Regions from separate parts of the Yersinia hibernica genome, predicted to be linked through region 2. Evidence: riboswitches for the same ligand, from Rfam matches in the RefSeq annotation. Region 2 holds a riboswitch; the other holds the start of a gene.

Region 1 (16,331 bases), 2.3 Mb from region 2:
GCCTGCTTCCCAGGCCGTAAAGTTATTCCTTACAGTGTTGCGCAAATTGCCGGGGCTTTTGGTGGTGCGGCGCTGTCTTATATGCTGTATCACAATTTATTCACTGATTTTGAAACGGCACATCAGATGGTGCGCGGCAGTTTGGATAGTCTGCAACTGGCCAGTATTTTCAGTACCTTCCCATCACCGGCTATTAGTGTATGGCAAGCCGCATTTGTTGAAATCATTATTACCTCAATTTTGATGGGGCTGATTATGGCATTGACGGATGATGGCAATGGTGTTCCTCGTGGGGCATTAGGGCCGCTTTTAATTGGTATTCTGGTGGCGGTGATTGGTGCGGCGACTGGCCCATTAACCGGTTTTGCTATGAACCCCGCGCGTGATTTTGGCCCTAAAATATTTACTTTCTTTGCCGGGTGGGGGAAACTCGCGATGACCGGTGGTCGTGATATTCCTTATTTCATCGTTCCTATTGTGGCCCCTATTATTGGTGCTTGCTTGGGTGCAGCTGTTTACCGCTTCTTTATTGGTAAAAACCTGCCGTGCAAGACCTGTAAGTTGGATGATGAAGAAATAGTAAATTAGGCTATTAAAAATTAATGATGATTTCCTCATCTTGGGACTGCAAATAGGTATTAAGATGAGGGAATTTCGTGATCTATTCTGGTTAATAGACTGATTATAGTCCCCTGTTGATTATGACTCTGGTAAAGTGAATTGTTATTTTCCTTCATTTCACTAAAGCACAAACCTCGACAGGGATATGGGTTTTCCACATTGCAAATAGGAATGAAAATATAACAAAGCAGCAACACATTGTTCATTACAGGGATGATTTATAGTAACAAACGAAACTTAATAACAATAAATTAAAATTAACTGAGAGGTTTTATCATGATTTCTGCCAGTTCTCTAAACTCAGAGCTCATAAATAAAATCGCGCAGGATTTTGCTCAGGCAACCGGGCTGGCTGTGGTCGTGGTGAATATTCACGGCGAAGAAATTTCTGACCTCTTTAACTTCACCCCATTTTGTCAATTGATGCGCCAAGACCCGGTTAACCACCTGCGTTGCCGAATGAGTGATCGCTGTGGTGGCCTTGAAGCCTCAAAATCCAATGAGCCTTGCATTTACCGTTGCCACGCCGGGCTAACGGATTTCTCTATCCCGTTAGTTATCGCCGGCCATTTGGTCGGGTTTGTGCTATGCGGTCAGGTGCGGCTACATTCGGATGTTTACTTAATTGATATCCTTAGTGTTGATAATCACTGGCAACAGAATCCGGCACTGATGGATGAATTCCACAATGTGCCCATTATGGATTTTTCTCGGGTGATTGCTTCAGCGGATTTACTGAAGTTGATTGTGGAGAATTGCCTCAAAAAGCATCTCAACTTTGTGGTTATCAATGACAATATGGGCAGCAAAGAACCGGGTAGAATACGCCCGGTTCACCCCCACGACAGTAAAATGAAGAAAGCATTGCGCTATATTGACACACATTTATCGGAAGAATTGCGGTTGGAAGAAGTGGCCGCGAAGGTTTATCTCAGCCCTTACTACTTCAGCAAATTGTTTAAAAAATATCAGGGCATCGGCTTTAATGCCTGGGTCAATCAGCAGCGGATGGCTAATGCCCGTGAGATGTTGCAACACAGTGACTGGAGCATTGCCAGTATTGCCAAGAATTTAGGTTTTTCCCAGACCAGCTATTTCTGCAAAGTGTTCCGTCAGACTTACAATGTGACACCGCAGGTATTTCGCTCGCTTTCTTCTGAGCGTAGCGAAATGGAATGACAGTTATTGATCTAATATCAATTGGTCATGCTATTCACTCAAGATTATCTATTTAAAAATTAAACCTAGTATTAATAATATAAAATAAATAATGGCAATTTATTGCTGTTTTTTTTAACTAAAATGTCATCATAACTTATTGTTTTTAATGGTTAATAATCATATTCAGTGACAATTATTTGTTATGGTTTAGCAAAAAAATTATTCGCAAAAAATAAAATTAACCATTTTTTCCGATCAGAAAGGCGTATATTAATTTTAAGGAATTCTATCAGGCTATCAATTAATAAATGGCCTGTTATAACAGTGTAAATAAAGAGATAAATTACATAGTAAGAAAAGAAATTAATAACAGAGTCTACTGTAATTAGATAATTTCAGTTACTGAAATGGTTATGTCGTGTACTTGCACTAAAGTCACGATTGGGAAGGGGGTGACAATCCCCCGCAGCCCCCGCTGCTGTGATGCTGACGAACCCGCTGAGACCACTGATCCATAGGATTGGGAAGGTAGCGGGGGAGGATGAAGCTAAGCCAGAAGACCTGCCAAATCAGTAAAAGAGTTTCAACTCCTTCGGTGGGAAGCGGGTTGTCATCAGATGCGCGCAGCGGTGTCGTTGCGTAACTGCACCTTTTTGACCCTGCAAATCCCGCTTGAAATGGCGGGATTTTTTTATGCAACACTCAGGCAAACAAGCATTTATCATCGCAGGCACCGGCAGTGGATGCGGTAAAACTACTGTCACGCTGGGTATTTTGCGGGCGCTGATGGCGCGTGGATTGTCGGTGCAACCTTTCAAAGTCGGGCCGGATTATCTGGATACTGGCTGGCATACCGCCGTCAGTGGCGTAATTTCGCGCAACCTCGATGCCTTTATGCTGCCATCCGCTACCCTCAATGGGTTGTATAACCAGCATATGTGCCATGCCGATGTTGCGGTGATTGAAGGCGTCATGGGGTTGTATGACGGCTATGGGACTGATCCTGATTATTGCAGCAGTGCGGCGATGGCCAAACAGTTGGGCTGCCCGGTTATCTTGTTAGTTGATGGCAAGGCCGTATCAACCTCGGTTGCCGCCACCGTGCTCGGTTTTTGCCAATTTGATCCTAATCTCCACATTGCAGGCGTGATTGTTAACCGCGTCAATTCAGATAATCACTATCAACTTATTCGCCATGCCATAGAACACTATTGCGGCATTCCAGTATTGGGTCGTTTGCCGGTGATGGAAGATGTGGCATTGCCATCGCGCCACTTAGGGTTGATTCCGGCGCAAGAGCGCGGCGGACCAACTGGCAAACAGCCAGATAGCGACCCACGTTGGCAACGGCTGGCTCAGCAGGTTGAAGAATTTATCGATCTGGACAGATTGCTGGCTCTGACTTCTGCCACTGAACTCCCGGTGGGCACCCCGCCCGCATTACCCCCGCAGGCCTTGGCTGATGGCCTAACATTGGCCTTAGCCGAAGATGAAGCTTTTAATTTTTACTATCCCGATAACTTGGATTTGCTAGAGCAAGCCGGGGTGCGCATCCAACGTTTTAGCCCCCTACATGACCGCCATTTGCCCGCCTGCCAGATGATTTATCTGGGGGGCGGTTACCCGGAAATCCACGCCCCGGTGTTGGCCGCTAATACCGCGATGCATGCCGCATTACAGCAAGCCCACCGGCAGCAAATCCCGCTGTATGCCGAATGCGGCGGCTTGATGTATCTGGGCGAAGGTTTAACTGATGAGAATGGGCAACGCCATTCGATGGTAGGAATCTTGGCCGGTGACAGCCGGATGGGAAAACGTTTAACCCGCTTTGGCTACTGCCAAGCACAGGCCAACAGTGACACGTTATTGGCAGCACAAGGCGAGATTTTACGCGGTCATGAATTCCATTACTCCGATTTTACCAGCCCATTGACGCCAGTTTTTGATAGCAGCAAGTGGCGCGATGGTGCAGTTATCCAGCGCTGGCGCAGTGGCTATCAAGTAAAACGGACTCAGGCCAGCTACCTGCATATTCACTTTGCTCAACGCCCCGGTTTACTGGATGGCTGGCTGACTGCCGCCCGGAGTGTGCTATGACCCTGAGCGCATGGTTTGTTGCTTTCTTATTGGACCATTGGCTGGGTGACCCGCCGCACTGGCCGCATCCGGTGCGCTGGATTGGCAACCTGATTACTCAACTGCAACGAGTCATCCGCGCAGTCTGCCGCAGTGAGCGGGCGCTGAAGTGGGGCGGGGCGGTGCTGTGGTTGCTGGTGGTCGGTATCACCGGGCTGACCAGTTGGGGGTTTTTATGGCTGATGACAGCGATTAACCCGTGGCTCGGCTGGCTGGCGCAAGTGTGGATGATTTACACCTTGCTGGCCGGGCGCTGTTTGAGTGACGCGGCACTGTTGGTGTTTACTGCGCTACAGCAGGGGTCATTGGCGCAAAGTCGCGAAAAACTGTCATGGATTGTCGGGCGGGATACTTCGCAACTGGAAAAACCGCAAATTACCCGCGCCGTGGTGGAAACCGTGGCGGAGAACAGTGTTGATGGCGTGATTGCACCGCTGTTTTTCTTAATGTTGGGCGGTGCGCCGTTGGCAATGGCCTACAAAGCGGTCAATACCCTTGATTCGATGGTGGGATACAAAACACCGAAATATCGGTCGATCGGGTATGTCTCGGCGCGCATGGATGACTTGGCAAATTGGGTTCCAGCACGCTTGAGTTGGTTGCTACTGAGTGCCGCCGCCTGGCTGATTCAGGCCGATTATCGGCAGGCGCTGCGCATTGGCTGGCGTGATCGTTATCAGCATTCCAGCCCGAATTGTGCTTGGTCAGAAGCCACGGTGGCGGGTGCGCTGGGTATCCGCTTGGGCGGCCCAAATGACTATTTTGGTGAGCGAGTAGAAAAACCCTGGATGGGTGATGCGCGGCGTGACGTGGCCCTGAGTGATATCCCGCGCAGCATCCATTTGATGACGATGGCGTCGTTATTGGCTCTTTTACTATTCGCATTGGCTAGGCTGCTGTTGGCCGGGATTTGATAAGGATAACCCCATGAGCTATATAAAGAATCCACAAGAAATCGAGCAAAACAGCTTTGCTATTATTGGTGACATTATTGCCCATGAACGGCCCGATTATGTGTTTGTCAGTGAGATGCATGAAGCGGTTATCAAACGGGTTATCCACACCACAGCCGATTTTGACTGGCTGGATATTCTGCATTTTTCACCGGAGGTATTGAGCCGTATTGCGAAGGCTATCAGCCGGGGGTGTACCTTATACACCGATACCACCATGGCGATGTCGGGCATCAATAAAACCCTGCTCAAGCAGATGGGCTGTGAATGCCGCTGCTATATCAGTGACCCTCGCGTGGTAGAAAGTGCGCCAATACAGGGTATTACCCGCTCGATGGCGGCGGTGGATGTTGCGTTGGCAGAACCCGGTGAACAGCTATTTGTCTTCGGCAATGCGCCAACCGCGTTATTCCGCTTATTGGAGCGGCAAGCCACGCCGGTGGCGGTTATCGGTGTGCCGGTCGGTTTTGTCGGGGCGGCAGAATCCAAAGATGCGCTAGTTGACAGTGATTTGCCCTGCATTGCCGCACTGGGGCGCAAAGGGGGCAGTAATGTGGCAGCGGCCATTGTCAATGCCATCCTCTACCAGTTACGGGGGGCGGTATGAGTGACAGTCTGACCAGTGCTGACATTATGCAGCAAAACCAGCCATTAGACAGCATTTGGCATAATGGCAAGCAATACCGCAAAGGCTACACCACCGGTTCTTGTGCCACGGCGGCGGCGAAGGTGGCCGCACTGATGGTGTTGCGCCAGCAAGTGATTGATCAGATTTCTATTGTCACTCCCTCTGGCATCACCCTGTGTTTGAATGTTGAGCAGCCTTTGATTGAAGGCCAGCAGGCAACTGCGGCGATTCGCAAAGACGGCGGTGATGATGTTGATGCCACCCACGGCATGCTGATTTTTGCCCGCGTGACACTCACTGAACTTACGGAGATTACCCTCCGTGGTGGTGAAGGGGTGGGGACGGTCACCCGCAAAGGAATTGGTCTGCCGCTGGGCAGCAGCGCCATTAATCGCACCCCACGCCAGACTATCGAAGCCGCTGTGCGCGAGGTCATCGGCCCACTACGCGGTGCAGAGATAGAAATTTTCGCGCCAGAAGGGGAAGAACGGGCAAAGAAAACCTACAACGGGCGGTTGGGGATTCTGGGCGGCATTTCCATCATCGGCACCACCGGCATTGTGACGCCGATGTCAGAAGAGAGCTGGAAACGCTCATTGGCGCTGGAGTTGGAGATGAAACGGGCGGCGGGTGAAGATCGCGTTATTTTGGTGCCGGGGAATCACGGCGAGCGTTTTGTTCGCGACCATCTGGGCCTCGATAGTCAGCGGGTGGTCACCATGAGTAATTTCGTCGGTTATATGTTGCAAGAAACAGTGCGGCTGGGCTTTCGCCACGTCCTGTTAGTGGGGCACCCCGGCAAATTAGTCAAAGTGGCCGCCGGTATTTTTCACACTCACAGCCATATTGCGGACGGACGGATGGAAACGCTGGTGGCGCATCTGGCCTTACTGGGCGCGCCGCATGCGTTATTACTTGAAGTTAATCAGTGCGATACCACAGAAGCGGCAATGGAGTTAATTGCCGAACAGGGCTGGCAGCAGGTGTATTCGCGCATTGCGGTGCGCATTTGTGAACGGGTCGCTGAAATGATGCGTTTTTCCGTTAATCCACCCCAGTGTGACGCCATTTTATTCTCTTTTGATAATCAGGTGCTGGGCAGTAGCCGGCCACTGGATGAGATTGTGGAGGCGCTCCGATGATTACTGTGGTGGGTATTGGCCCCGGTGATACTCAGTATCTGACTGCGCAAGCGCGGCGGGTTATTAACCAAGCCGAGGTGCTGATTGGTGGTAAACGCCACTTGGCAACATTCAGTGGCAATAGCAAAGAGTCGCGCTTACTGGATTCTGATCTGCTGGGGTTATTAGAGTGGCTGGATAGCAACAAAAATCGCGCCATTGTGGTCTTGGCCTCCGGTGATCCTCTGCTGTATGGCATCGGGAAATTATTGGCAGCGAACTTCAGCGCCGAGGAGTTGCAGATCGTCCCCGGCATCAGCGCAATTCAATATTTGTGCGCCAAAGTCGCGCTGGACATGAATGACCTTTTCCTCACCAGCAGCCATGGCCGCGAACCGGATTTTGACTGGATTTTCCAGCACGACAAAGTGGCGATGGTGACCGATGGAATTATTGGCCCACGGGCCATTGCCGATGCGCTGCACCAACGTGGCCTATCTCGCACCCTAATTATTGGTGAAAACCTTTCGCAATCCAACGAGCGCATCCACCGCCTGCCGGCCGATCAAGTGGCAGCCCGTTATGACATGAATGTGGTGGTTATCCTCAATGAAAGATGAATTGTTCTTACGCGGGCAAAAAGTCCCGATGACCAAAGAAGCGGTGCGGGCATTGGCCTTGGAGCGATTGGAATTGCCGAGTGCCATTCACCTAATTGATGTCGGTGCCGGAACCGGCAGTGTGGCGTTGGAGGCTGCGCTGCGTTTCCCCCATTTACGGGTGAGCGCCATTGAGCGCAATCCGGCTGCCCTTGAATTAATTGATGAAAACCGTCAGCGGTTGGGGTGCAGCAATGTGGCCATCATCGCGGGCATCGCGCCACAGCCATTGGCGGATAAAGCCGATGCCATTTTTATCGGCGGCAGCGGTGGCCATTTAACGGAGCTTATCGACTGGGCGCTGATGATGCTCAATCCCGGTGGCCGCCTGGTTCTGACCTTTATTTTACTCAATAACCTCAATGAAGCATTAAGCCATTTACAGACCTGCGCCGTCAGCGAGTTGGATTGTGTGCAATTGCAACTCGCCACTCTAACCCCTCTGGGCAGCGGGCACTATTTTAAACCGAATAATCCTACTTATCTTATTTCCTGCCACAAGGAGGCGAGCAATGTCTGAGCAGCCTAATGCCGTATCGACAGCGGTTACACAAACATGGGATACGCAAAAAGTCTGGTTTGTTGGGGCCGGGCCGGGTGACAAAGAGCTGATTACCTTAAAAGGTTACCGCCTGCTGCAACAGGCACAGGTAGTCATTTATGCCGGGTCGCTTATCAACACCGAATTGCTGGCGTATTGCTCCCCCCAAGCGGAGTGCCACGACAGCGCGGGTTTGAATTTGGAGCAAATCATTACGCTGATGGTGGATGGCGTGCGCGCGGGCAAATTGGTGGTGCGGTTGCAAACCGGCGACCTCTCTTTGTACGGCTCGATTCGTGAGCAGGGCGAGGTCTTGGGTGAACATGGCATTGGCTTTGTCTCGGTGCCGGGGGTCAGTGCTTTCTTGGGTGCGGCGGCGCAACTGGGTGTGGAATATACCGTCCCGGAAGTGGCGCAAAGTTTGATTATCACCCGGATTGAGGGGCGCACCCCGATGCCGCCATTGGAACAACTGGAAGCTTTTGCGGCCCACCAAACGTCAATGGCTATCTTCTTGTCAGTACAAGAAATGGACCGCGTTGCCGAGCGTTTAATTGCCGGTGGCTATCCCGCCAATACGCCGGTCGCCGTAGTGTACAAAGCGACATGGGCGGAAAGCCGCACGGTACGCGGCACATTGGCCGATATCGCCGAGTTGGTTCAGGCGGCGGCGATTCATAAAACTGCACTGATTTTGGTGGGGGCATTCCTTGGCGATGAATACCACTATTCCAAACTCTATGATGCGGGGTTCAGCCATGAATATCGTCAAGCCTGAATCTATCGCCGTTTTTTGCTTGACGCCCGGTGGCGTGCGGCTGGCGCGGCGTTTGCAAACCCATTTACCGCTGACCTGTTTTACCAGTGACAAGCTACTGGAGCCGGGCTTTTTGCCGTTCAACGGCAGTTTTGGCGATACCCTACGCGAGGCGTTTAAACAGTATTCGGCGCTGGTGGTGGTGGGGGCTATCGGCCTGACCGTTCGGGTTATTGCGCCATTAGTTAAGGACAAAATGACCGACCCTGCGGTGGTGGTGATTGATGAGCGCGGGCAACACGTAATCAGTTTATTGTCGGGTCACGTGGGGGGGGCAAATACACTAACTCGCTATCTGGCGGGCCTTTTGGGGGCAGACCCGGTGATAACCACCGCCACCGATGTTAACGAGATGGCCGCGCTGGACACCTTGGCAACCCAGTTGGATGCCGAAATGCAGGATTTCCGTCACGCAGTCAAAGTGGTCAATCAAATGCTGGTTAGCAGCCAAAAAGTTGGGTTGTGGTGGGATACCCCTCTGCGGGTTGAACGCGCGCGCTGCGATACCCGCGGGTTTATCCCGGTTGATTCTCTGGATGCATTGCCGCAACTGGACGCTTTAGTGTGCATCACCCTGCGTGACACTCTGCCGCCACTGCCATTACCTGTTTACAAGCTGGTGCCGCGCCGGGTGGTGGCGGGCATTGGCTGCCGCCGTGCGACGTCACTGCAAACATTGGTTGAATTGCTGCAACAGCAAATGGCAGAAAATCATTTCGATATCATGGCATTGCGCGCTATTGGCAGTGTCACTATCAAGAAAGACGAACCGGCGCTACACCAATTGGCTCAGTGCTGGCGGGTGCCGTTTGAACTGTTTAGTGTCGGCGAACTGAGCCGCCATGAGCAACGTTTCCCTGCTTCTGATTTTGTCCGCCAAACGGTGGGTGTCGGCAGCGTTTCACAACCCGTCGCCTGGCTAATGAGTGACGGTAAATTGGTTGGCAATACTCTGCGCCAGCAGGGCGTCACCATCACTTTGGGAGTATCGCATTAATGTTAACCGTGATTGGCATCGGGCCGGGCAGTGAATCGATGATGACCCAGGACGCTATCGCCGCTATTCGCGAGGCGGAAATTATCGTCGGTTATAAAACCTATACCCATTTGGTTAAGTCCATGACCCTAGATAAACAGGTGATTAAAACTGGCATGTGTAAAGAGATTGAGCGCTGTCAGGCGGCCATTGATCTGGCCATGGCGGGCCATAACGTGGCGCTTATCAGCAGTGGTGATGCGGGTATTTATGGGATGGCGGGCTTAGTGCTGGAGCTGGTTACACAGCAACAGCTTGACCTAGAGGTGCGGCTGGTGGCTGGGATTACCGCCAGCATTGCTGCGGCCTCACTGCTCGGCGCGCCGCTGATGCATGACTTTTGTCACATCAGCCTGAGTGATTTGATGACGCCATGGGCGGTGATTGAAAAGCGCATTATCGCGGCGGCGCAGGCAGATTTTGTTATCTGTTTCTATAACCCACGCAGCCGTGGCCGTGAAGGGCACTTGGCGCGGGCATTTGAGTTAATGCAGCCGTGGAAAAAAGCTGAAACACCGGTCGGCGTGGTGAAAGCGGCAGGGCGTAAAAAGCAGGAAAAATGGTTAACCACTCTGGCAGCCATGGATTATGAGCCGGTAGACATGACCAGTTTGGTGATTGTGGGAAATCAGGCCACTTATTGTCGTCACGGGCTGATGATTACTCCGCGGGGCTATTCATTATGATGGGCGATGCGCTATGAGCAAGGATTATCCGCCGATCCATATCTTTGGTGGCACCAGTGATGCGCGGCTGATTTGTCAATTACTGGACAGCGCAGGCGAGCGCTACAGCCTATCGGTTGCCACCGATGCTGGCAAACAACTGGCGGGGGATATTGGCGGCGAGATATTGGTAGGGCGGATGGATGCGGCCGAGATGGCTGATTTCCTTATCAATAGACACCTATTGTGGGTGATTGATGCTTCGCATCCCTATGCTGATTTGCTCAGTGACAATGTGGCTACCGCTTGCCGGCAAGCTAATGTGGCGCTAACCCGCTATCTGCGCCCCAGTGAAATTGAAGCGCTCAATCACCCCCTGCTCTACAAAGTGGACAGCATTGCGGCCGCCTGCGCTGTAGCACAGCGGCTGGGGCCGCGAGTGTTGCTGACGACTGGCAGTAAGCAGTTAGCTGAGTATCAGCAGCAATTGATAGGTAAAACCTTATTCGTGCGGGTGCTGCCAACAGCAGAAGTATTGAGCCAATGTGAGGCGCTGGGATTGGGGGTGGATCAGATTATTGCACTGCGCGGGCCATTTAGCATGCAATTCAATCAAGCATTGTATGAGTTTTGCGGGCCGGATGTGGTCATCACCAAAGAATCGGGCGCACAAGGTGGTTATCAGGAAAAAGTGGCTCCCTGTCTGGCATTGAATATTCCCTGCATTGTGGTGCTACGCCCGGCCACAGTGGTGTTGGGGGGCATTGGGCAACCAGTGACTTCATTGGATGAAGTTACCCAGCATCTGATGCACTGGCAGCAACAACGAGGACAATAAAATGAAAAAGGCACTGTTGGTCATCAGTTTCGGCACCAGTTACGCACACACCCGGCAAAAGAATATTGATGCCTGTGAGCAGCAATTGGCTGCGGCTTACAGCGATCGTGATGTGTTCCGTGCATTTACATCAGAAATGATTATTCGCAAGCTGCGCAAACGCGATGGCCTGCTTATCAATAACCCGCGAGAAGCACTGAAACTCTTGGCTGAGCAAGGCTACCAGGATGTGGCTATTCAATCTTTGCATGTCATTAATGGCGATGAATACGAGAAAGTGGCTAATGAAGTGCGCAGCTTCAGTGAATGTTTCCACCACTTGGTATTGGGTACGCCGCTGTTGAGTCGTTTTGCCGATTATCAGCAATTACTGGTGGCGCTCCAGGCGCAAATGCCCCCACTGGCGGCTGATGAGCGCGTGGTATTTATGGGCCACGGTGCCAGTCACTATGCCTTTTCGGCTTATGCTTGCCTGGACCATTTAATGACCTCTCTGAACTTCCCCGCCTTGGTCGGTGCCGTCGAAAGTTACCCGGAAATCAGTCAGATCATTACCCGCTTACAGCAGCAGGGGGTGCGCAAAGTTCACTTAATGCCATTGATGTTGGTGGCCGGTGACCACGCTATCAATGACATGGCCTCTGATGAGCCGGATTCATGGCAATCACAACTGGAGCTTGCCGGCATCCGTGCTCAGTCATGGCTGCAAGGTTTGGGGGAAAACCCCTTGATTCGCCAGATGTTTGTCGAACATTTAGACCATGCTTTACAACAAAAACAGCAGGAGGCGGCGTAATGAGCGGCAGACTTTATGCATTAGGAGTTGGCCCCGGAGCCAGCGATTTAATCACCGTACGAGCCGCCAGATTACTCGGCAAGCTTGATGTGCTGTATGCCCCGGCGGGGCGTAAGGGCGGCGACAGTCTGGCATTGTCGATTGTGCGGGAATATTTATCCCCCCAAACCGAAATCCGCAGCTGCCATTTCCCGATGAGCGCTGATGACCGCGAAAAACAAGCAGTTTGGGATGAGGTGGCGCAACAGTTACAGGCGGAAGTTGCCAATGGCCGTCAGGTCGGGTTTATCACCCTTGGCGACGCCATGTTATTTAGCACATGGGTATTTTTGCTAGAACGTATTGGTCGGCCAGATTGGTTGGAAATTGTACCCGGCGTGACCTCCTTTGCTGCCATTGCCTCGCGCGCCGGTTTACCGCTGGCAATGGAGCAACAGTCACTGGCGATTATGTCTTGCACTGCCCCGGAAATTGAACTGGAGCGCGCACTGCGTGACCACGACTGTGTGGTGCTGATGAAAGTTTATGGCCGTTTCGCCCGAATTCAGGCGCTGTTGGGCCGATTAAACCTGTTCCCACATGCGCTCCTGATGTCGGAAGCCTCATTGCCCGGGGAAGTGTGCTGGCGTCAGTTAGATACCATTGCCGCTGACCAGCCATTGCCCTATTTCTCGACTATTTTAGTGAATAAGCAGAAATTAGTTATTTAATAACAGTAAGTTAAAAATAATGAACCGTTCAGTTTTTTAACCGATATCCAAAGTGATTGGAGCAACTAATGGAAATGGAAAAAGAGTTAAAGAAACTTTCATATAGCGGAGTGGCCATCGCCATCCTGCTAACACTGGCACCCAATGATGTTTTTGCGATGCACATCATGGAGGGGTTTTTACCGCCAATGTGGGCCTTGGCCTGGTGGATACTGTTCCTGCCGTGCTTGTTTATGGGGCTGGTGCGCTTAAAACAGATTGTCTCTGAAGACAGTAATCAAAAAGTGCTGCTGGCGCTGTGCGGCGCTTTTATTTTCGTGTTATCTGCGTTGAAAATTCCCTCAGTGACCGGCAGTTGCTCACATCCAACCGGTGTCGGGCTGGCGGTCATTCTGTTTGGGCCGGTCGTGGTGGCGGTGTTGGGCGCGATTGTGCTGCTGTTCCAAGCGCTATTATTGGCACACGGCGGTTTGACGACCTTAGGGGCGAATGGCATGTCAATGGCGGTCATTGGGCCGGTGGTGGGCTATCTGGTCTGGAAATTGGCCTGTAAGGCCGGGTTGCGCCGTGATGTTGGGGTATTCCTCTGTGCCATGCTGGCGGACTTAACCACCTATTTTGTCACCTCGGTACAGCTCGGTTTGGCCTTTCCAGACCCACAATTTGGTGTCAGTGGCTCGGTGGTCAAATTTATGGGGGTGTTCTGCATTACCCAGATCCCGATTGCCATTGCCGAAGGGCTGCTGACGGTGATGATTTATGACCAATTAACTAAACGCCAGTTAATTCACGCGGAGACACATTAACATGAAAAAGACACTTATTTTGCTGGCGATGGTTATCGCTCTGGTCATAATGCCGTTCTTTATTAATCACGGTGGTGAATACGGTGGCTCAGATGGTGAAGCTGAAACCTTGATCCAGGCAACAGCACCCCATTACCAACCCTGGTTCCAGCCTTTGTATGAGCCGGCCAGCGGCGAAATTGAAAGTTTGCTCTTCACCCTGCAAGGTTCCATTGGGGCGGCGGTGATTTTCTATATCTTAGGCTATTACCGGGGGAAACGCGGTGAGCATGCTGGGGATTGATAAACTAAGTTATCAAAGCCGCTGGCGACAGGTCGATCCCATGGGAAAACTGGTGTTATATGGCGTTTTCCTATTATTGGCCATGCTTAGCCCGCCGATGTATCAAGCATTGCTGCTCGTGTTTATCGCCGGGCTGACCTGCTACTTGCTGCGGGTGGGGCCGAGGCGTTATTTACGCTGGTTGGCGCTACCGCTCTCTTTCTTGTTGGTGGGGCTGGTGACCATTGTGTTATCGCTTTCCCGCCAACCGGAGAGTTTATGGTGGGGGGTACAAATGGGTCATTGGTGGCTGGGGATTGATAGAGTCGGCTTAGCGACCGCTAATCAAACACTGTGGCGCAGTTTGGCGGCATTGGCGGCGACGTTTTGGTTTGTGCTTAACACGCCTTTTCCGCAGCTTATCCAAATATTGAAGCGCTGCCATGCCCCGCGATTGCTCACTGAGCAGATCCTGCTGACTTGGCGTTTTATCTTTATTTTGATTGAAGAGGCCGCGGCTATCCAACAGGCGCAGTCTCTGCGATTTGGCTATATCTCATTGCGTATCGGCTACCACTCGCTAGCAATGTTGGTCGGTATGTTATTTACCCGCGTGATGATTCGCTATCAGCAAATGGTCATTGCGCTGGATATGAAACTCTATCAGGGCGATTTCCACCTGTAAGGCAGAATGTCATGTTAGCCACAAGGCAGTTAGGTTTCAGCTATCAGGATGAGCAAGTACTGCATGATTTGACTTTGGATTTCAGTCAGCACGCGGTCACCGGCGTTTTGGGGGCCAATGGTTGTGGTAAATCCACCTTGTTTATGAACCTGACCGGCATCCTGCAACCCCAGCAGGGGGCGGTATTGTGGCAAGGTGAGCCGCTCAGTTATAAAAAAGCCCATTTGCGCGAATTACGCCAGCGCGTGACCACGGTGTTTCAAGACCCGGAACAGCAGGTTTTTTATACTGACATTGATAGCGACATTGCTTTCAGTTTGCGCAATTTAGGCATGCCAGAAGATATTATTGCACAGCGTGTTGACCGGGCATTGACCCTGGTTGACGCACAAGGATTTCGCCATAAATCTATCCAACATTTGAGCCACGGCCAGAAAAAGCGGGTGGCGATTGCTGGCGCGCTAGTCATGGAGGCGGAATATCTGTTGCTGGATGAACCTACCGCCGGGCTAGACCCCGCGGGCCGCCAGCACATGATTACTATTATTGAGCGCATTGTCGCCGAGGGAAAACGGGTTATTCTCTCCAGCCATGATATCGATCTGATTTATAAGGTTTGCGACTATTTGTATGTCTTATCGCGCGGGCATCTGGTGATTGCGGGCGCAACAACCGATGTATTTTTGCAACAGGATAAACTCCAGGCTGCTGGGCTGGTTCAGCCCTGGTTAGTCAAAATGCACAGTGAGCTGGGGTTGCCACTGTGCAAAACAGAAGAACAACTTTTTGCGCTGATGCATCAGCGGGAAACGGAGGAAATGCGATGAGTCGGCCTGTGAAGAATTTATCGATAATGGTGCAGGGCACAGCATCCGATGTCGGTAAAAGTGTATTAGTGGCAGGGCTATGCCGCATTTTTATGCAAAATGGTTACCGCTGCGCGCCTTTTAAATCACAGAATATGGCCCTTAATTCAGGGATTACGGCGCAAGGTGAAGAGATGGGCCGCGCGCAGATTTTTCAGGCCGAGGCCGCCGCAATAGCCCCGGATGTCCGTATGAATCCGGTGTTGCTCAAGCCCACCAGTGACCGCAAGGCGCAGGTAGTGTTAATGGGCAAAGTTGCCTGCAATATGGATGCCGTGGAATACCACCAATATAAACCGCAACTGCAACAACAAATTAGCGCGGTTTACCATAGCCTAGCGCGCGAATATGACGTCATGGTGCTGGAGGGGGCGGGCAGCCCGGCGGAAATCAATCTGCGTGATCGTGACATCGTCAATATGGGCATGGCGGAGATGGCGGATGCGCCAGTGTTATTGGTGGCTGATATCGATCGCGGCGGTGTTTTTGCCTCTATCTATGGCACCTTGGCATTGTTGCATCCGCATGAAAAAGCCCGGGTCAAAGGGGTGATAATCAATAAATTTCGCGGTGACATCGCGCTGCTCAAGCCGGGTTTAGAACAGATTGAAGCTTTGACGGACGTGCCGGTGCTGGGGGTGATGCCGTGGCTGGATATTGATTTAGAAGATGAAGATGGCGTCGCATTGCAAAATGGCAAATATCAGGATGCCGCGGAAAAGTCGCTGGATATCGCCGTGATTCGCTTGCCACACATCGCCAATTTTACCGATTTTAATGCGCTGGCCGCTCAACCGGATGTCCGCCTGCGCTATGTTTCTCAATTGTCGGCGTTGGGTCAACCGGACTTAATTATCCTGCCGGGTAGCAAGAATACGCTGGGGGATTTGCAATGGTTGCACCACAGCGGATTGGCGGCGGCGTTACTGGCGCAGCATCAACATAATGTACCCGTGATAGGTATTTGTGGCGGTTATCAAATGCTGGGCAAACGTATCATTGATGGTGTGGAGTCGGGCCTTGAGCAGAT
Region 2 (16,331 bases):
GTTTCAGCTGTCATGTTTCAATTTTCAGCTTGTTCCAGATTGTTAAAGAGCAATATTTCACAACCCACTGAGTCTTGCGACCGCAGTACGTTTTGAAATAGTTTTTTATATGGTGGAGCTAAGCGGGATCGAACCGCTGACCTCCTGCGTGCAAGGCAGGCGCTCTCCCAGCTGAGCTATAGCCCCATATAAAAAGCAAAATCACCTTATTGCTGCAACTCAACAGGGAATGGTGAGTTGGTGGGTCTGAGTGGACTTGAACCACCGACCTCACCCTTATCAGGGGTGCGCTCTAACCACCTGAGCTACAGACCCAACAAGGTACTAAAGCCCGACTAATTTCTCAGTCCGGCTTTATTTGCTCGTTACTTTCTATCAGACAATCTGTGTGGACACTGCGCAATGCGTATCTTTAGGTAAGGAGGTGATCCAACCGCAGGTTCCCCTACGGTTACCTTGTTACGACTTCACCCCAGTCATGAATCACAAAGTGGTAAGCGCCCTCCCGAAGGTTAAGCTACCTACTTCTTTTGCAACCCACTCCCATGGTGTGACGGGCGGTGTGTACAAGGCCCGGGAACGTATTCACCGTAGCATTCTGATCTACGATTACTAGCGATTCCGACTTCATGGAGTCGAGTTGCAGACTCCAATCCGGACTACGACAGACTTTATGTGGTCCGCTTGCTCTCGCGAGTTCGCTTCACTTTGTATCTGCCATTGTAGCACGTGTGTAGCCCTACTCGTAAGGGCCATGATGACTTGACGTCATCCCCACCTTCCTCCGGTTTATCACCGGCAGTCTCCTTTGAGTTCCCACCATTACGTGCTGGCAACAAAGGATAAGGGTTGCGCTCGTTGCGGGACTTAACCCAACATTTCACAACACGAGCTGACGACAGCCATGCAGCACCTGTCTCACAGTTCCCGAAGGCACCGAAGCATCTCTGCTAAGTTCTGTGGATGTCAAGAGTAGGTAAGGTTCTTCGCGTTGCATCGAATTAAACCACATGCTCCACCGCTTGTGCGGGCCCCCGTCAATTCATTTGAGTTTTAACCTTGCGGCCGTACTCCCCAGGCGGTCGACTTAACGCGTTAGCTCCGGAAGCCACGCCTCAAGGGCACAACCTCCAAGTCGACATCGTTTACAGCGTGGACTACCAGGGTATCTAATCCTGTTTGCTCCCCACGCTTTCGCACCTGAGCGTCAGTCTTTGTCCAGGGGGCCGCCTTCGCCACCGGTATTCCTCCAGATCTCTACGCATTTCACCGCTACACCTGGAATTCTACCCCCCTCTACAAGACTCTAGCTTGCCAGTTTCAAATGCAGTTCCCACGTTAAGCGCGGGGATTTCACATCTGACTTAACAAACCGCCTGCGTGCGCTTTACGCCCAGTAATTCCGATTAACGCTTGCACCCTCCGTATTACCGCGGCTGCTGGCACGGAGTTAGCCGGTGCTTCTTCTGCGAGTAACGTCAATCACAAAGGTTATTAACCTTTATGCCTTCCTCCTCGCTGAAAGTGCTTTACAACCCGAAGGCCTTCTTCACACACGCGGCATGGCTGCATCAGGCTTGCGCCCATTGTGCAATATTCCCCACTGCTGCCTCCCGTAGGAGTCTGGACCGTGTCTCAGTTCCAGTGTGGCTGGTCATCCTCTCAGACCAGCTAGGGATCGTCGCCTAGGTGAGCCGTTACCCCACCTACTAGCTAATCCCATCTGGGCACATCCGATGGCGTGAGGCCCGAAGGTCCCCCACTTTGGTCCGAAGACGTCATGCGGTATTAGCTACCGTTTCCAGTAGTTATCCCCCTCCATCAGGCAGTTTCCCAGACATTACTCACCCGTCCGCCGCTCGCCGGCAAAGTAGCAAGCTACTTCCCGCTGCCGCTCGACTTGCATGTGTTAGGCCTGCCGCCAGCGTTCAATCTGAGCCATGATCAAACTCTTCAATTTAAGATTTGTTTGATTTGCCACCGAAATGGCGATGCTCAAAGATTACTTTCTGCAAATATGCATTCGAACCGAAGTTCAAATGTGTACTGCTTTGGTCACTCTTCAAGACTTTGATTATTTCTGCCTGTCGAAACAGGCTTTGATATCGTCTTGCGAGTGCCCACACAGATTGTCTGATAAATTGTTAAAGAGCGTTCGTTACCCGTTTGCCTTGCGGCGAATCTTACGGTAACGCGGGAGGCAGATAATACGCTTTCCCGCTGAAGAGTCAAGGAATTATTTTGTTTCTTGCGAAGTCAAAACCGTTCTTTTCTCTTCCTGACCCGGCGAGATGTGTTTCGTTGTTCCCGGTCAGTGGAGGCGCATTATAGGGAGTTCCTGACAGCCTGCAACCCCTAATTTGAAAAAACTTTTCAACCGCTGATTCTTTAGTCAAAACGCCATTAAATTGGCAGTTTTTCCAGCGATGGAAAGCCGTAGCCCTGTAAAACGGGTAATAAAGCATCAGTGCCAGCATTAAACGCCATGCAATACGCGATGTTTTCTTCATCGGAAGAAATCACATTTTCTTGGGAAGATATGAGCCAGGCAGTACGGCGCGCGATGGCTGCACCAGAATCAACCATCCGGGTACCTTCCGGTAATACTTGAGCCAATTCTTCTGTTAATAGAGGGAAATGAGTGCAACCCAATACAATGGTGTCCGGTGGTTCGCGCATCGCCAGCCAAGGATGAAGGATTTTCTTTAAGGCTTCCTTCGGAACAACACCACCATGTAACTTGGTTTCCGCCAACTCCACCAGCTCAGATGATCCCAGTAACTCAATTTTGCAGTCTGTCGCAAAGCGTTCAATCAAATCACGAGTATAAGAAGCATGAACTGTGCCACGGGTGGCCAATAGGCCGACCACGCCATTACGGGTTAGGCGCACCGCAGGTTTGATAGCCGGGACAACCCCCACAACAGGGAAAGTAAAACGTTCGCGTAGTGCGGGAAGGCAAACCGTGCTGGCAGTGTTACAGGCGATAACGACAATCGCCAGCGGATGGCGCTGTTGTGCCGCAGTGACAATGTCCAATACGCGCTCGACGATGAACTCGCCGGACTTCTCACCATAAGGGAATGCGACATTGTCGAACGCATATATATAGTGGAGATCCGGCAGCAATTGCCGAATCTCTTGATAGACAGATAGCCCGCCAACACCGGAATCAAAAATCAGCGCTGTCGGGCGAAGCGCAGCATCAACCTTGTTAGAAGTTATAACTTCCTGTGAGGTAATACTCTCGTCCAGCGGTTTTATAGCCATAAGCCGTTTCGTATTCTTTATCAAACAGGTTAGCAATTCTACCACGAACTGTTAGATGAGAAGTAACCGGATAACCAGCTGAAACGTCTAGTGTGCTATAACTCGGCAATTCACGTTGGGTCGAGTTATACATCGAGGTGCTATTATCATAGCGTTTGCCGAAGTACTGATAAGAAACGTCCATATCAATATTGAACATCGTCCAATCCAACTGATATTTAGCTTGTTGCTTAGAGCGGCGAGCTAAGACCTCATTATTAAGATCATTACGTGGGTCAATGTATTGCAATGTGACCGCGTGGGTAAATATGCCGGTAGTCAGGTTCCCAGTCCATTCCACGCCTTTTATCGTCGCTGAATTAACATTGTAATATTGCCCAATGTAGGTCAGCGGGGCAGAGTAGTAATCAATCAGGTTGTCAATTTTGTTGTGATAAGCAGACAAGCGCCAGTCAACCGGCCCGGTGATGCCTTCCAATCCCGCTTCCCATTGGCGCGATTCTTCCGGTTTAAGGTTACTGTTGGGTTCAATCCGTGGGCTGAAGCGCTGCGCTCCGTGCTGTTGACCCAATGATGGTGCCAAGAAGCCGGTACCATAAGATAAGGTCACACGATAGTCGGGAACAAACTCCCAGCCAGCCGCGGTTTGCCAAGTTTCATGCCAACCAAATTGTTCATCTTTATCTTCACGACCAGAAGCTTCTAATGTCACATTGCCTATTTTCTGCTGCCCAGTCAGGTATAAGCCGGTGTTATCGCGCTTGTAGGTATCAGAAATAGTAGTGTTGGATGAAGCCAAACGTTGCTGCTGCCAATCAAGCCCTGCGCTTAGCGTCGCATTTTCAAAGCTATAAGTGTTGCCCCATTGCAGATTACGCTGATCCATATCGTCGAGCGTAGTGGCTACCCCATAGCGGCCTAATTGGCTGCTGTAGTTGTAATCTTTATATTTTTGGTAACTCGCAATGAACTGAGAAGAGTAAGCGCCTGAAGCATAACGCAAGCCAGCATCATAAGTGTGGTTATACAAACGCTCTTTATCACCACTGTATTCCGGCAGATAAGGGGTACTGCCGACGTCATAATCGGTGCTATTGGTGTAACCATAACCGCGAACAAATCCCGAAATCTCTTGGTTGAACTGATGATCCAATCCTGCCCAGAAATTTTTATTACGAAAACCGTCTCGGTCACTGTCCACCGAATAATTAGAGTCAGGTTTGATATTGAAACCATTGGTGGTTTGATAGCCACCCGCCAATGTTGCCAAGGTATCACCAAAACGTTGGCGAACACTGCCATCATATTGCTGGTAGCCTTTAGAGCCGACCCCGGCATTAATCTGCGCGCCTTCTTGGTCAGATTGGGTAATCACGTTGATAACACCGCCAATGGCACCAGAACCATAAACGGCGGAGCGCGGCCCGCGGATATATTCCACTCGCTGTACTAAGGAAATGGGAATCTGATTAAGACTGACACTGTTGACAATACCGGTGCGCGCCAGAGGAATGCCATCAACTAAGACCAAAACATGCCGAGCTTCAGTGCCGCGGATATACATAGAAGAGCCCTGACCCAGCCCCCCGGTTTGAGAGATATCCACCCCCGGTAACCGGCGCATCACTTCATTGAGGCTTTTTGCCTGCCAGCGGTCAATATCATCGCGGGTAACAACATCAGCGGGAGCTAATACCGTCGAGACCGGTTGTTTAAAACGGCTGGCGGTCACCATCATTTCATCTTTATTACCGGTGGTGGTGGTGTCCTGCGCCCAGCCAGAAAATGCCGTCACAGAAAGGGCTGTGAACAGCGAATATTTTTTAATTGTCATTAGAAATAGCATCCAAACACACATAGCGGATGCCGCAGTGCCATGGCCGGTATTACGCGACGACCACGAATATTGCGACGTATACCGGCAGGTCTTCGGGCTTGGGATCTCTGCTAAACAGAGCCGGCGATGACTTCCCATCCTTACGGACAGTGTCTGATTGAAACCTATCGCCTTAACTTCCCCTTACCGCTGCGCGTCAGCTCCGGATTTACACCGGATTCCCTTTTAACTCTTAAGTGTTTAAGTCACAACATGAGGCCGGACCGCCATGCTACGATCAAGTCAAATAGATGTCTAGACTTCCAACGTTAGAACGTGGAATATATATAACAAAACTGGACATCACTTCCACTTTCCCTACAATCCGCAGCAGCAACTCTCTTTTATACTGGCCAGACGAGAAAAATCATGACGCCCGACATCCTGCCGACAGATAGCTACGACCACCAATTAGCGGAAAAATCTGCCCGTCTTCAGGCGATGATGTCGCCGTTTCAAGCCCCTACCGCGGAAATATTTCGCTCCCCAGCACAGCATTACCGCATGCGGGCCGAGTTCCGTATTTGGCACGATGGCGATGATCTGTACCACATCATGTTTGACCCGCAGACCAAGTTGCGAATTCGGGTCGAGCAATTCCCGGTGGCTAGTTTGCTAATCAATCGTCTGATGAGTGCCCTGATGGCCGCCATCAGAGCTGAGCCCATCTTGCGCTACAAACTGTTCCAAATTGATTACTTATCGACTGTGAGCGGTAAACTGATCGCGTCCATGCTATATCACCGGCAAATAGATGAAGAATGGCAGCAAAAAGCGCGGCAATTACGTGACCAGCTGCGCCAGCAAGGTTTTGATCTGCAACTCATCGGCCGGGCATCAAAAACCAAAATCATGCTGGATCACGACTATATTGACGAAGTGTTGCCGGTCGCCGGGCGCGAGATGATTTATCGTCAGGTCGAGAATAGTTTCACCCAACCTAATGCTGCGGTGAATATTCATATGCTGGAATGGGCGATTGACGTCACTCAACAGGCTAGCGGTGATTTATTGGAGCTGTACTGCGGCAATGGCAACTTCTCGCTGGCATTAGCACGTAATTTCGAGCGGGTGCTGGCGACTGAAATTGCCAAACCGTCAGTGGCAGCGGCGCAATACAACATTGCCGCCAATCATATCGACAATGTGCAAATAATCCGGATGTCTGCAGAAGAATTTACTCAGGCAATGCAGGGTGTTCGCGAGTTTAACCGATTGAAAGGTATTGATTTAAGCAGCTATAACTGCGAAACCATTTTTGTCGACCCACCGCGCAGCGGGTTGGATGATGAAACGGTCAAACTGGTACAGGCTTATCCGCGTATCCTTTATATCTCCTGTAATCCAGAAACACTGTGTGCCAATCTCGAGCAACTGCAACACACCCATAAAATCAGCCGATTAGCGCTCTTTGATCAGTTCCCTTACACCCATCATATGGAGTGTGGCGTTTTACTGGAAAAACGCGGCTAACAAAAAGCAAAAATCGTAGATAAACAAAAGGGCAACACGATGTTGCCCTCTATATTAAGTGATATTAATCAATAAGAAAGTTATTGCGGCTGTTGATTATCGGTATCTGAGTCAGTATCCGTCTGTACCGATTTACGTGCTTTCAACTTAAATAAAATCCAAAACACCAACACCACACTCAGAATCGAGGGCACAAAGTTAGAGCCAATCGCCGGATGCTCAACCCGAACAATCGCGCTATACAATAAAATGCCAAGTAAAAAACACGCAGAAGCCAACACTGGCAGGCCTTGCGGCATGGCAAAATTAAGGTAGCGCTGATGCAGGCAATAAACCGCTAAGATTAATGTCAGCAGCGGAAAGACGGAAAAGGGGACAAACCCGCTAAATAACGCGTTAAATGAGCCGTTTATTGCCAGCCCCGTTACCAAGGCCAAAAGTAGCGTGCCGGCTTCACGGTGAGACTTTTTTTCAGAGCAAGATTGTTCCATCATTTTCCTTATCTTATTAAGCACGGGCCACTGCGAGTTTTTCCTGCTCGCGACGATACCAATAATAAGCGCCCTTGGCGATCATCCGCAGTTGCAAAACCAAACGTTCTTCTAACTGTCGCCGTTGTTCGATATCCACGTCCAGCACTTCTGCACCCGCACTGAAAACAATTGTGACCATGGCCTCAGCTTGGGCTTCAGTAAAGCTGCGCGGCATGTGATTTTCCAGCTCTAGATAGTCAGCCAGTTCAGCAATAAAATGCTGTATTTCACGTGCTACAGCTGCACGAAATGCAGCGGAAGTCCCGGAACGTTCCCGTAACAATAAGCGGAACGCATTGGGGTTATTACCAATAAATTCCATAAATGTGGACACGGAGGTGCGGATGACACTGCCGCCCTTGGCAATCCGTTGACGCGCCTGGCGCATAAGTTGGCGTAACATCAAGCCGCTTTCATCGACCATTGTCAGCCCAAGCTCATCGACATCACGGAAATGCCGGTAAAAAGAAGTCGGTGCGATACCCGCCTCGCGGGAAACTTCCCGCAGACTCAGGCTGGCGAAACTCCGCTCAGCACTCAGCTGGCTGAACGCCGCTTCGATAAGGGAACGACGAGTCCGCTCTTTTTGTTGTGCTCTGACGCCCATAATCGTACCCAAGGGATATCCAAATTCTCAATCTAAGACATATAGTCAACAATATACCAAACTTTATAGTAACAACCGTTATATAAACGTATCATTCCAATACGGAATTGCTACTTTACAGCACACATCACGGTGATTTACCCATTGTTTATTGGGTTATACTGAGGATAATGTTAATATAGCGTTGTAATTTTGTATAATAATAGGTCTCTCCTACATGCAACAGCACTTCCATTTTGATGCCATTGTTATTGGCTCGGGTCCTGGCGGTGAAGGTGCCGCTATGGGGTTGGTCAAGCAAGGTGCCCGCGTTGCCGTGATCGAACGGTATAATAATGTGGGCGGTGGCTGTACCCATTGGGGCACCATCCCTTCCAAAGCTTTGCGCCACGCCGTTAGCCGTATTATCGAATTCAACCAAAACCCACTCTACAGTGACAATGCCAGAACCATCAGCTCTTCTTTCGCTGATATCTTAAACCATGCGGATCGCGTTATTAGTCAGCAAACCCGTATGCGCCAAGGCTTTTATGATCGCAATCACTGCCAAATGTTCTCTGGTGATGCCAGCTTTATAGACGCCAATACTATTAACGTACGTTATGCAGATGGCACCAACGATACACTGCGGGCCGACAACATCGTGATAGCGACAGGCTCACGCCCTTATCGCCCAGTAAACGTTGATTTCACCCACGAACGTATTTACGACAGTGATACTATTTTACAACTCAGCCATGAACCACAACACGTTATAATCTACGGCGCAGGGGTGATTGGCTGCGAATATGCGTCAATTTTCCGTGGGCTGAGTGTCAAAGTTGATTTAATCAATACCCGCGACCGTCTGCTGGCTTTTCTGGATCAGGAAATGTCAGACGCGCTCTCTTATCACTTCTGGAATAACGGCGTGGTTATCCGCCACAACGAAGAATTTGAGCAGATTGAGGGCACTGTTGATGGAGTTATTGTTCATCTGAAGTCAGGCAAAAAAGTTAAAGCGGATTGCTTGTTATATGCCAATGGCCGCACCGGAAATACCCATGGTTTGGGGCTGGAAAATATCGGGCTGGAAGCCGATAGCCGGGGTTTGTTGAAGGTCAACAGCATGTATCAGACGGCACTGTCTCATGTGTATGCGGTGGGTGATGTCATTGGCTACCCGAGTTTGGCCTCTGCCGCTTATGACCAAGGACGAATTGCAGCGCAAGCGATGATCAAAGGCGAAGCAAATGCTCACCTGATCGAAGATATTCCCACCGGGATTTATACTATTCCGGAAATCAGCTCGGTAGGTAAAACCGAGCAGGATTTGACGGCAATGAAAGTCCCCTACGAAGTTGGCCGGGCGCAATTTAAACACCTCGCGCGGGCGCAAATCGTAGGTATGGATACCGGCAGTTTAAAAATCCTGTTCCATCGAGAAACCAAGCAGATCCTTGGTATTCATTGCTTTGGTGAACGCGCTGCTGAAATTATCCACATCGGCCAGGCCATCATGGAACAGAAAGGAGAAGGTAATACTATCGAATATTTCGTTAATACGACCTTCAACTATCCAACCATGGCTGAAGCCTACCGAGTGGCAGCACTGAATGGATTAAACCGCCTGTTCTAAGGTGGGATTCATGCGCTCTTGCATGTGTTCACGTATCGCCTCGGCAAGTTGCTCATAGCGGCCACGCAATGGGGAACCGGGGCGGTACACCAATGCAATAGTGCGCTTTGGCACAGGCTTGTAGCATTCAAGATAACAGACACCATCACGTTCTCGTTCATTTGGCACCGCCAGTGATGGCAATAACGTAATTCCGCTCCCCGCGGCAACCATGTTGCGCAGTGTTTCCAAACTGGTAGCACGGAAATGCGTGTCTTCTTCAGCGCCTGCCTGGAAGCAGAAACCCATGGCTTGATCTCGCAAACAGTGACCATCTTCCAGCATCAGCAACTTCTCGCCCGCCAACTCATGCATCTGCACTTTGTCACGACCCGCCCATGGGTGATCAGTATAAATCGCCAATTGCATCGGCTCATCAAAGAGCGGAACTTCAATAAAGGCCTCGGTTTCTTTGACCAGCGCCAAAATCGCACAATCCAGTTTACCACTATCCAACTGAGCCAGAAGATTTTGGGTTTGCGCTTCGTGCAGATACATTTCCAGTTTTGGGAATGTTTGATGCAGCATAGGAATGATTTGCGGCAACAAATAAGGCCCAACCGTGGGTATAAGCCCAATATGCAGCGGGCCAGACATACTCTCGCCCTGTAAACTGGCCATCTCTTTAAGCACTTTGACTTCACGCAATACTGTTCTGGCTTGCTCCACCAGCAACAATCCAGCCTGTGTAAACAGTACCTTACGGCTAGTGCGCTCTAATAACATCACGCCCAGCTCATCTTCCAACTTACGAATCTGGCCACTTAACGTGGGCTGACTGACATGACAAGAGTCGGCGGCGCGCCGGAAATGCCTGAATTCAGCCAGCGCCACTAAGTATTCTAAATCACGAATATTCATCGCTGCTCCGCTTTATGATAGCCATTAACGATAGATAAGATAGCAATCAGTGATTAGAACTATCAAGTGATAAAATGAATAATGTGTCCCAACGAAAAGATACCTAGAAAAATTGAAATATTTCATTTTTTAATTAAGGAGTTACAGATGCTTACTCATCACGAAGGTAAAAAAATTCCACACGTCACTTTCCATACCCGCCAAGGCGACCAGTGGGCTGATGTAACCACCGATGACTTGTTCAATAATAAAACTGTAATTGTATTCTCGCTGCCGGGTGCCTTTACCCCAACCTGTTCTTCCAGCCATTTGCCACGTTATAACGAACTGGCCGGGGTATTTAAACAGCACGGTGTTGATAGCATTCTGTGTGTATCAGTCAATGATACTTTCGTGATGAATGCATGGAAATCCGATCAACATGCTGAAAATATTACTTTTATTCCAGATGGCAACGGTGAATTCACCAAAGGCATGGATATGCTGGTTGAGAAAGCTGACCTAGGCTTTGGCCCACGCTCATGGCGCTACTCCATGCTGGTGCGTAATGGTGTGGTCGAGAAAATGTTTGTCGAACCCAACAAACCAGGCGACCCGTTTGAGGTGTCTGATGCCGACACGATGCTGAAATATCTGGCTCCTGACTTCAAAGTACAGGAATCTGTTTCTGTCTTTACCAAACCAGGTTGCCCATTCTGCGCCAAAGCGAAACAAATGTTGCAAGAGCGCGGGGTTCAGTATGAAGAAATCGTGCTGGGCAAAGATGCCACCACCGTCAGCCTGCGCGCAGTGAGCGGCCGTGGGACTGTGCCACAAGTATTTATTGGTGGCCGTCACATCGGTGGCAGTGATGATTTAGAAAGCTATTTATCCGCTTAATAACATTAATAAAACGAAGATAAAGTCAATATACCCCGAGCCATTGAAATTGCAGCCAGGCCGCAAGTGAACGCCGCTGCAATATCAAGTACAAAGGGTATGCTTGGTAGGCTTCGGCCTACCTTTTTTTTCAGCTAGGAGTAGCCATGAAAACCTTAAACGTTGATGTCGCCGTGATTGGCGGCGGTACTGCTGGGCTTGGCGCTTACCGCGCTGCCAAACTATCCACCCCAAATGTGGTGATGATTGAAGGTGGCGAATACGGTACCACCTGTGCGCGCGTCGGTTGCATGCCATCCAAACTGCTGATTGCGGCGGCTGAAGCTGTACATCAGATTGAAAAAGCCCCCGGTTTTGGTATCCATCCGCAAGGTAACATCCTGATTAATGGCCGTGAAGTCATGAGTCGTGTGAAGCGCGAACGCGACCGTTTTGTCGGTTTTGTCCTGGAGGGTGTCGACAGCATTCCAGCCAATGATAAAATTCAGGGTTATGCCCGCTTTATTGATAACAACACGTTACAAGTTGATGGGCATACTAAGATTATTGCGCAGCGCATTGTGATTGCGACCGGTTCGCGCCCAACTTGGCCTGCGGCGTGGAATGCGCTGGGTGATCGGCTCATTATCAATGATGACGTTTTTAACTGGGATGACCTGCCCGAATCAGTCGCTGTTTTCGGCCCTGGGGTTATCGGGCTGGAGCTGGGCCAAGCACTGCATCGGCTTGGTGTTCAGGTCAAAATGTTTGGTGTAGGTGGCGGTGTCGGCCCGCTAACTGACAGTATTGTCCGCAATTATGCTGCCAAAACGCTGGGTGAAGAGTTCTATCTCAATCCTGATGTAAAAGTTGAAGTGATGCAGCGCGAGGGCGATAAAGTCTTTATCCGCTATCTGGATGAAGCCGGTTCATCACAAGAAATTATGGTGGATTATGTTTTAGCCGCCACCGGCCGCCGGCCGAATGTCGACAATCTGGGATTGGAAAACACCTCATTGGCCCTTGATGATAGCGGTGTTCCAACCGCCGATCGGCTGACAATGCAGACCAGTGTGCCCCACATTTTTATTGCCGGTGATGCCAGTAACCAGCTGCCATTACTGCACGAAGCCAGTGATCAGGCCCGTATCGCGGGGGGCAATGCTGGCGGCTTCCCTGAAGTGGTGCCGGGGTTACGCCGTAGCCCAATTTCTGTGGTGTTTTCTGATCCGCAAATCGCGATGGTCGGTTCTACTTTCCGTGAATTATCACAGAAGTTCAGTGCCTGCGGTTGTTTTGACATCGGCGAAGTCTCTTTTGAGAACCAAGGCCGTTCACGGGTCATGCTGAAAAACAAAGGTATTTTAAGGGTTTATGGTGAGCAGGGAACCGGCCGCTTCCTGGGGGCCGAGATGATGGGGCCAAGTGCGGAGCATATTGCGCACCTGCTGGCTTGGGCTCATCAACAGCAAATGACGATTAATCAAATGCTGGATATGCCATTCTACCACCCGGTTATTGAGGAAGGCTTGCGTACCGCATTGCGTGATTTGCAGTCCAAATTAAAATTGGGCACTGACGAGGCTGAACGTTGCCTGCGCTGCCCAGGCGAATAATATTCCTCCGTCATATTGACCGCATTATTGCACCGGGCATAAAGCCCGGTTTTTTGTTTTATTTCTCAGAACCGCTGCCAGCCCCTCTAATTCATCGTTTATTGTTTTTGAGATCAAAAACAACAGGCACAATCAATGTTATCTGTTTATTCAATAACAACTCGGCGGGTGGTTGGGGCAAGGGTTGGGCGCGTTTAATCACGGCCAATGCTTCGCGATCTAAGGCCGCCACTCCGCTGCTCTTAATCAGCTTAGTCGCTAATACGTATCCCTCTTGATTGACCGCAAAATGGACAATCGCAGTGCCTTGTTGGCGCTGCTTTCGCGCCGTGGGCGGGTAACGTTTAAACCCCGCCAGATGCCCTTGCAAGCGGCTTCTCCAATTCATATGACTCTGTTGATTTTGCAAAGAATCACTGTTCGCCGCCGCCGCAACTTGGTGGCTCTCTCCAGATAAAGGCGTGCTGGTCGCCACTGCGGGCATCGCTGGTGTACTGCTCTCCGGCGGCGGCTCCTTAATAGGTTGGCGCGGTTTCGTGACTTTCTGTGGTCGCCGCTCTGCTTTGGTCGGCTCTTTTGGGCTGGTATCGACCTTTTTTTCGACAATCAATGAAGCATTAGAGTGCTCGGGAGCCACCACAAGCTGATTCGCTGCTTCGGGTTGATGTTCCACCGGCTCGACCGGCGGTTCATTGATATTTTGGCTGATGCCCACTACCGACTCTTGCTCCACATTTTGGCTAAACTCCGGTTCTGTCGACAACGCGAGCATCATCGCCACAGGGGAGATATCGGCATCGAGTGGGGGCGTATGGGTATGGCTCAGTAACCATATTAAATAAATATGAATGCCACTCATTAAAGTGGCACTTACCCACCAAAGGATGGTGCTAGAATCATTCTGCCGTTTTTTCATAAATTAAATCGCCATATTCCTTTATTTTTAATAAGTTACCCTCAATTAATTATTCTTCAGCAAAGGCAATATGCAGGCGATCAGTGAGTGGTTTAAACAGATAGTTCAGTAACGACCTTTCCCCCGTGCGGATAAAAATATCAACGGACATACCGGGCCGGATTTCCAACTCAGTTTGCGTGATATCAATTGCGATAGTTAAGGGATAATAAGGCTCTAAAGTATGCGGATGTTGTATACGGTCTGCGCCAACGTGTAATACAGAACCTTGTAATCGCGGTGTATGGCTTTGATTAAAAGCAGAAAAATTAAGGTCTACCGGCAACCCGACCATCACCTTATCAATTAACGATACGGGAAGTTGGGCTTCCGCTAAGAGTGGCTGACCACTGGGAACCAGCTCCATTAATATTTGCCCGCTACTGACTATCCCGCCAATAGTGTGCTGAGCAAGCGCGATGATTGTGCCACTGACCGGGGCATAAATACGTGTGTTGGCTAATTCATATTCTGCCACCTGCAAACGCTGCTCTAACTCCTGAGTGCTTTGCTGCGCGGTGGCCAGTTGTTCGCGATTCTCACTTTTATACTGCTCACGGCGTTGTAAGATATGCTGCTCTGTTTCACTAATTTGCTTATGAAGTTCTAATATTTCACTGCTATTTCTCTCTATATTGGCACGCAGTGAAATCGCTTGCTGCTCCATCTCTAACAGCTGGTTTGCCGAAGCGTGCCCATTTTTCGCCAGTAATTGGATCCCCTGTAATTGCCGCTGAAATAAGTCAAATTGGCGCTGGTTATGGCCTCGTATTGTTTGTAACCCATCCAACCGGCTCTCGTAACGAATAATTTGTGCGGACAATCGAGCAATTTCACTGACTTGCGCCTGCCGACGATGATGAAAAAGCTGTTGCTGCAAAACAACATTACGCTCAACGGAAGATTGCACCGGGTGTTGGAGCAAGATGGGCGGGAAGATAATTGCCGGTAATTCATGCTGTTCGGCACTAAGACGTGATTCCTGAGCCAGTGCGCCTAAATACTGATGCCGTAGGTTATCCCGATGGCTACGCACTGCGGTATCATCCAGCGTGATAAGTAATTGCCCCTCGGTGACATCATCGCCCTCAGAAACATGCAATTGTTGCACACGCCCGCCTTGCAACGGCTGAACCAATTTCCGATTTTCGGCGACGACAATATGCCCCATAATCGCAATCCCTTTATCCAGCGGAGCCAACCCAGCCCAAAATAAAGAACCAATAAAACCCGCCAAAACCAATAATCCACCAAGGCTAAGGTATCTGCCACTATTGGTCTGTAGCCGCGGTGGGGGGTAGCCCAAGTTCTTAGCCGCACAACGACCTGATTCAGGTAACATCGGTTATTTCTCCATCCTTGGGTGATTAAATATTATGATTTTTGTGATGCTGTACGGGCTGGGGCAACCCCATAGGACATGCTGCTATCCCAAGACTTTTTACTTGCAGGCACTTTGACTGGCGTTTTAACTGCGGACTTATCCGGCCCCTGAACCTGCCGCAAAACGGCTTCGGTTCTGTCAAACAATTCCATCCGCCCTTGATTGAGTAGCAATAAGTAGTCGCTACCCGATAACAGCTCCGGCTTATGGGTGATCATCACGATAGTGCACCCCTGCTGTTTAAGACGCAGAATGCTTTCCAACAACGCTTTTTCACCTTCTTTGTCCAAGCTGGCATTCGGCTCATCCAACACAATAAGGCGCGGCACACCATACATCGCCCGGGCCAAAGCAATACGCTGGCGCTGACCACCAGAAAGCACCTCATCCCCCTCGCCGAGCTGAGTGTCATAACCCCGTGGCAGATGGAGGATTAAGTCGTGTATCCCCGCCATCTGAGCCGCGGCAATCACTTTTGCCGTCTCGATGTTGCCAAAACGGGCGATATTTTCCGCAATCGACCCACGAAATAGCTGAATATCTTGCGGCAGATAGCCAATAAACTCCCCCAAATGGGCTTTGTCCCATTGAGATAAATTGGCGCTATCCAAGCGCACCGAACCGCTGAAAGCCGGTTTACACGCCACCAATAGTTTCGCCAATGTAGATTTGCCGCTACCCGATGGCCCCAAAACACCCAAAACATGGCCAGGATGTAGTTCAAAGTTGATGGAATATAAAATTGGGGTATGAGTGCCAGGCTGACAAACAGTGAGCTGCGTTACACTGAGTTTCCCTGTTGGCGCAGACAAAACCATCCCCACCGGCACCGGTGGATGCTCAGCCAATAAATGGGCAAGGCGCTGATAAGACAGCCGCGCCTGGCTCCATTGTTTCCAGACGGCAATTAACTGATCAATTGGGCTCAAGACCCGGCCAATTAAAATCGACCCCGCGATCATCACCCCCGCCGTAATTGCGCCGTCAATAACCAGCAATGCACCCAGCCCAAGCATCATTGATTGCAAAGCTTGGCGACTGGATTTAGATACTGCGGTCACTTGGCTACTTTTGTCACTGGCGATATTTTGTTGATAAAGGAAATGTGAATGTTGCGTGAGCCAGCGCTGGCGCAGTGCATCTAGCATGCCCATCGCTTCGATGGCATCGGCATTACGTAAATTGGCATTCGCTTGCTGAGTTGCTTGGGAAGTGATGGTTGATGCTTCTTTCAAGGGTTT

Evidence for each region. Region 2 has a riboswitch for cobalamin ahead of btuB (TonB-dependent vitamin B12 receptor BtuB). Riboswitches for the same ligand answer to the same signal wherever they lie in the genome.
Region 1: another riboswitch for cobalamin. It lies ahead of D5F51_RS11425 (cobyrinic acid a,c-diamide synthase CobB); the one in region 2 lies ahead of btuB (TonB-dependent vitamin B12 receptor BtuB).

Annotation. Positions count from the first base shown of each region.
Region 1 covers NZ_CP032487.1:2,402,421-2,418,751, reverse strand. Annotated here, with positions in the region: gene pduF (propanediol diffusion facilitator PduF) at 1-588, shown strand, start outside; gene pocR (transcriptional regulator PocR) at 898-1,800, shown strand; cobalamin riboswitch at 2,174-2,365, shown strand; gene D5F51_RS11425 (cobyrinic acid a,c-diamide synthase CobB) at 2,476-3,879, shown strand; gene cbiB (adenosylcobinamide-phosphate synthase CbiB) at 3,876-4,832, shown strand; gene D5F51_RS11415 (cobalt-precorrin-8 methylmutase) at 4,846-5,478, shown strand; gene cbiD (cobalt-precorrin-5B (C(1))-methyltransferase CbiD) at 5,505-6,641, shown strand; gene D5F51_RS11405 (cobalt-precorrin-7 (C(5))-methyltransferase) at 6,638-7,240, shown strand; gene D5F51_RS11400 (decarboxylating cobalt-precorrin-6B (C(15))-methyltransferase) at 7,230-7,799, shown strand; gene D5F51_RS11395 (cobalt-precorrin-4 methyltransferase) at 7,792-8,598, shown strand; gene cbiG (cobalt-precorrin 5A hydrolase) at 8,579-9,634, shown strand; gene D5F51_RS11385 (precorrin-3B C(17)-methyltransferase) at 9,634-10,359, shown strand; gene D5F51_RS11380 (cobalt-precorrin-6A reductase) at 10,373-11,176, shown strand; gene cbiK (sirohydrochlorin cobaltochelatase) at 11,178-11,972, shown strand; gene D5F51_RS11370 (cobalt-factor II C(20)-methyltransferase) at 11,972-12,682, shown strand; gene cbiM (cobalt ECF transporter S component CbiM) at 12,751-13,488, shown strand; gene D5F51_RS11360 (energy-coupling factor ABC transporter substrate-binding protein) at 13,490-13,771, shown strand; gene D5F51_RS11355 (energy-coupling factor ABC transporter transmembrane protein) at 13,758-14,435, shown strand; gene D5F51_RS11350 (ATP-binding cassette domain-containing protein) at 14,447-15,262, shown strand; gene D5F51_RS11345 (cobyric acid synthase) at 15,259-16,331, shown strand, end outside.
Region 2 covers NZ_CP032487.1:138,460-154,790, reverse strand. Annotated here, with positions in the region: tRNA gene D5F51_RS00725 (tRNA-Ala) at 111-186, opposite strand; tRNA gene D5F51_RS00720 (tRNA-Ile) at 239-315, opposite strand; rRNA gene D5F51_RS00715 (16S ribosomal RNA) at 418-1,960, opposite strand; gene murI (glutamate racemase) at 2,404-3,270, opposite strand; gene btuB (TonB-dependent vitamin B12 receptor BtuB) at 3,215-5,104, opposite strand; cobalamin riboswitch at 5,174-5,383, opposite strand; gene trmA (tRNA (uridine(54)-C5)-methyltransferase TrmA) at 5,516-6,619, shown strand; gene D5F51_RS00690 (YijD family membrane protein) at 6,700-7,113, opposite strand; gene fabR (HTH-type transcriptional repressor FabR) at 7,127-7,759, opposite strand; gene sthA (Si-specific NAD(P)(+) transhydrogenase) at 7,977-9,377, shown strand; gene oxyR (DNA-binding transcriptional regulator OxyR) at 9,360-10,277, opposite strand; gene D5F51_RS00670 (glutathione peroxidase) at 10,425-11,156, shown strand; gene D5F51_RS00665 (dihydrolipoyl dehydrogenase) at 11,303-12,751, shown strand; gene D5F51_RS00660 (energy transducer TonB family protein) at 12,843-13,667, opposite strand; gene D5F51_RS00655 (HlyD family type I secretion periplasmic adaptor subunit) at 13,717-15,048, opposite strand; gene D5F51_RS00650 (type I secretion system permease/ATPase) at 15,081-16,331, opposite strand, start outside.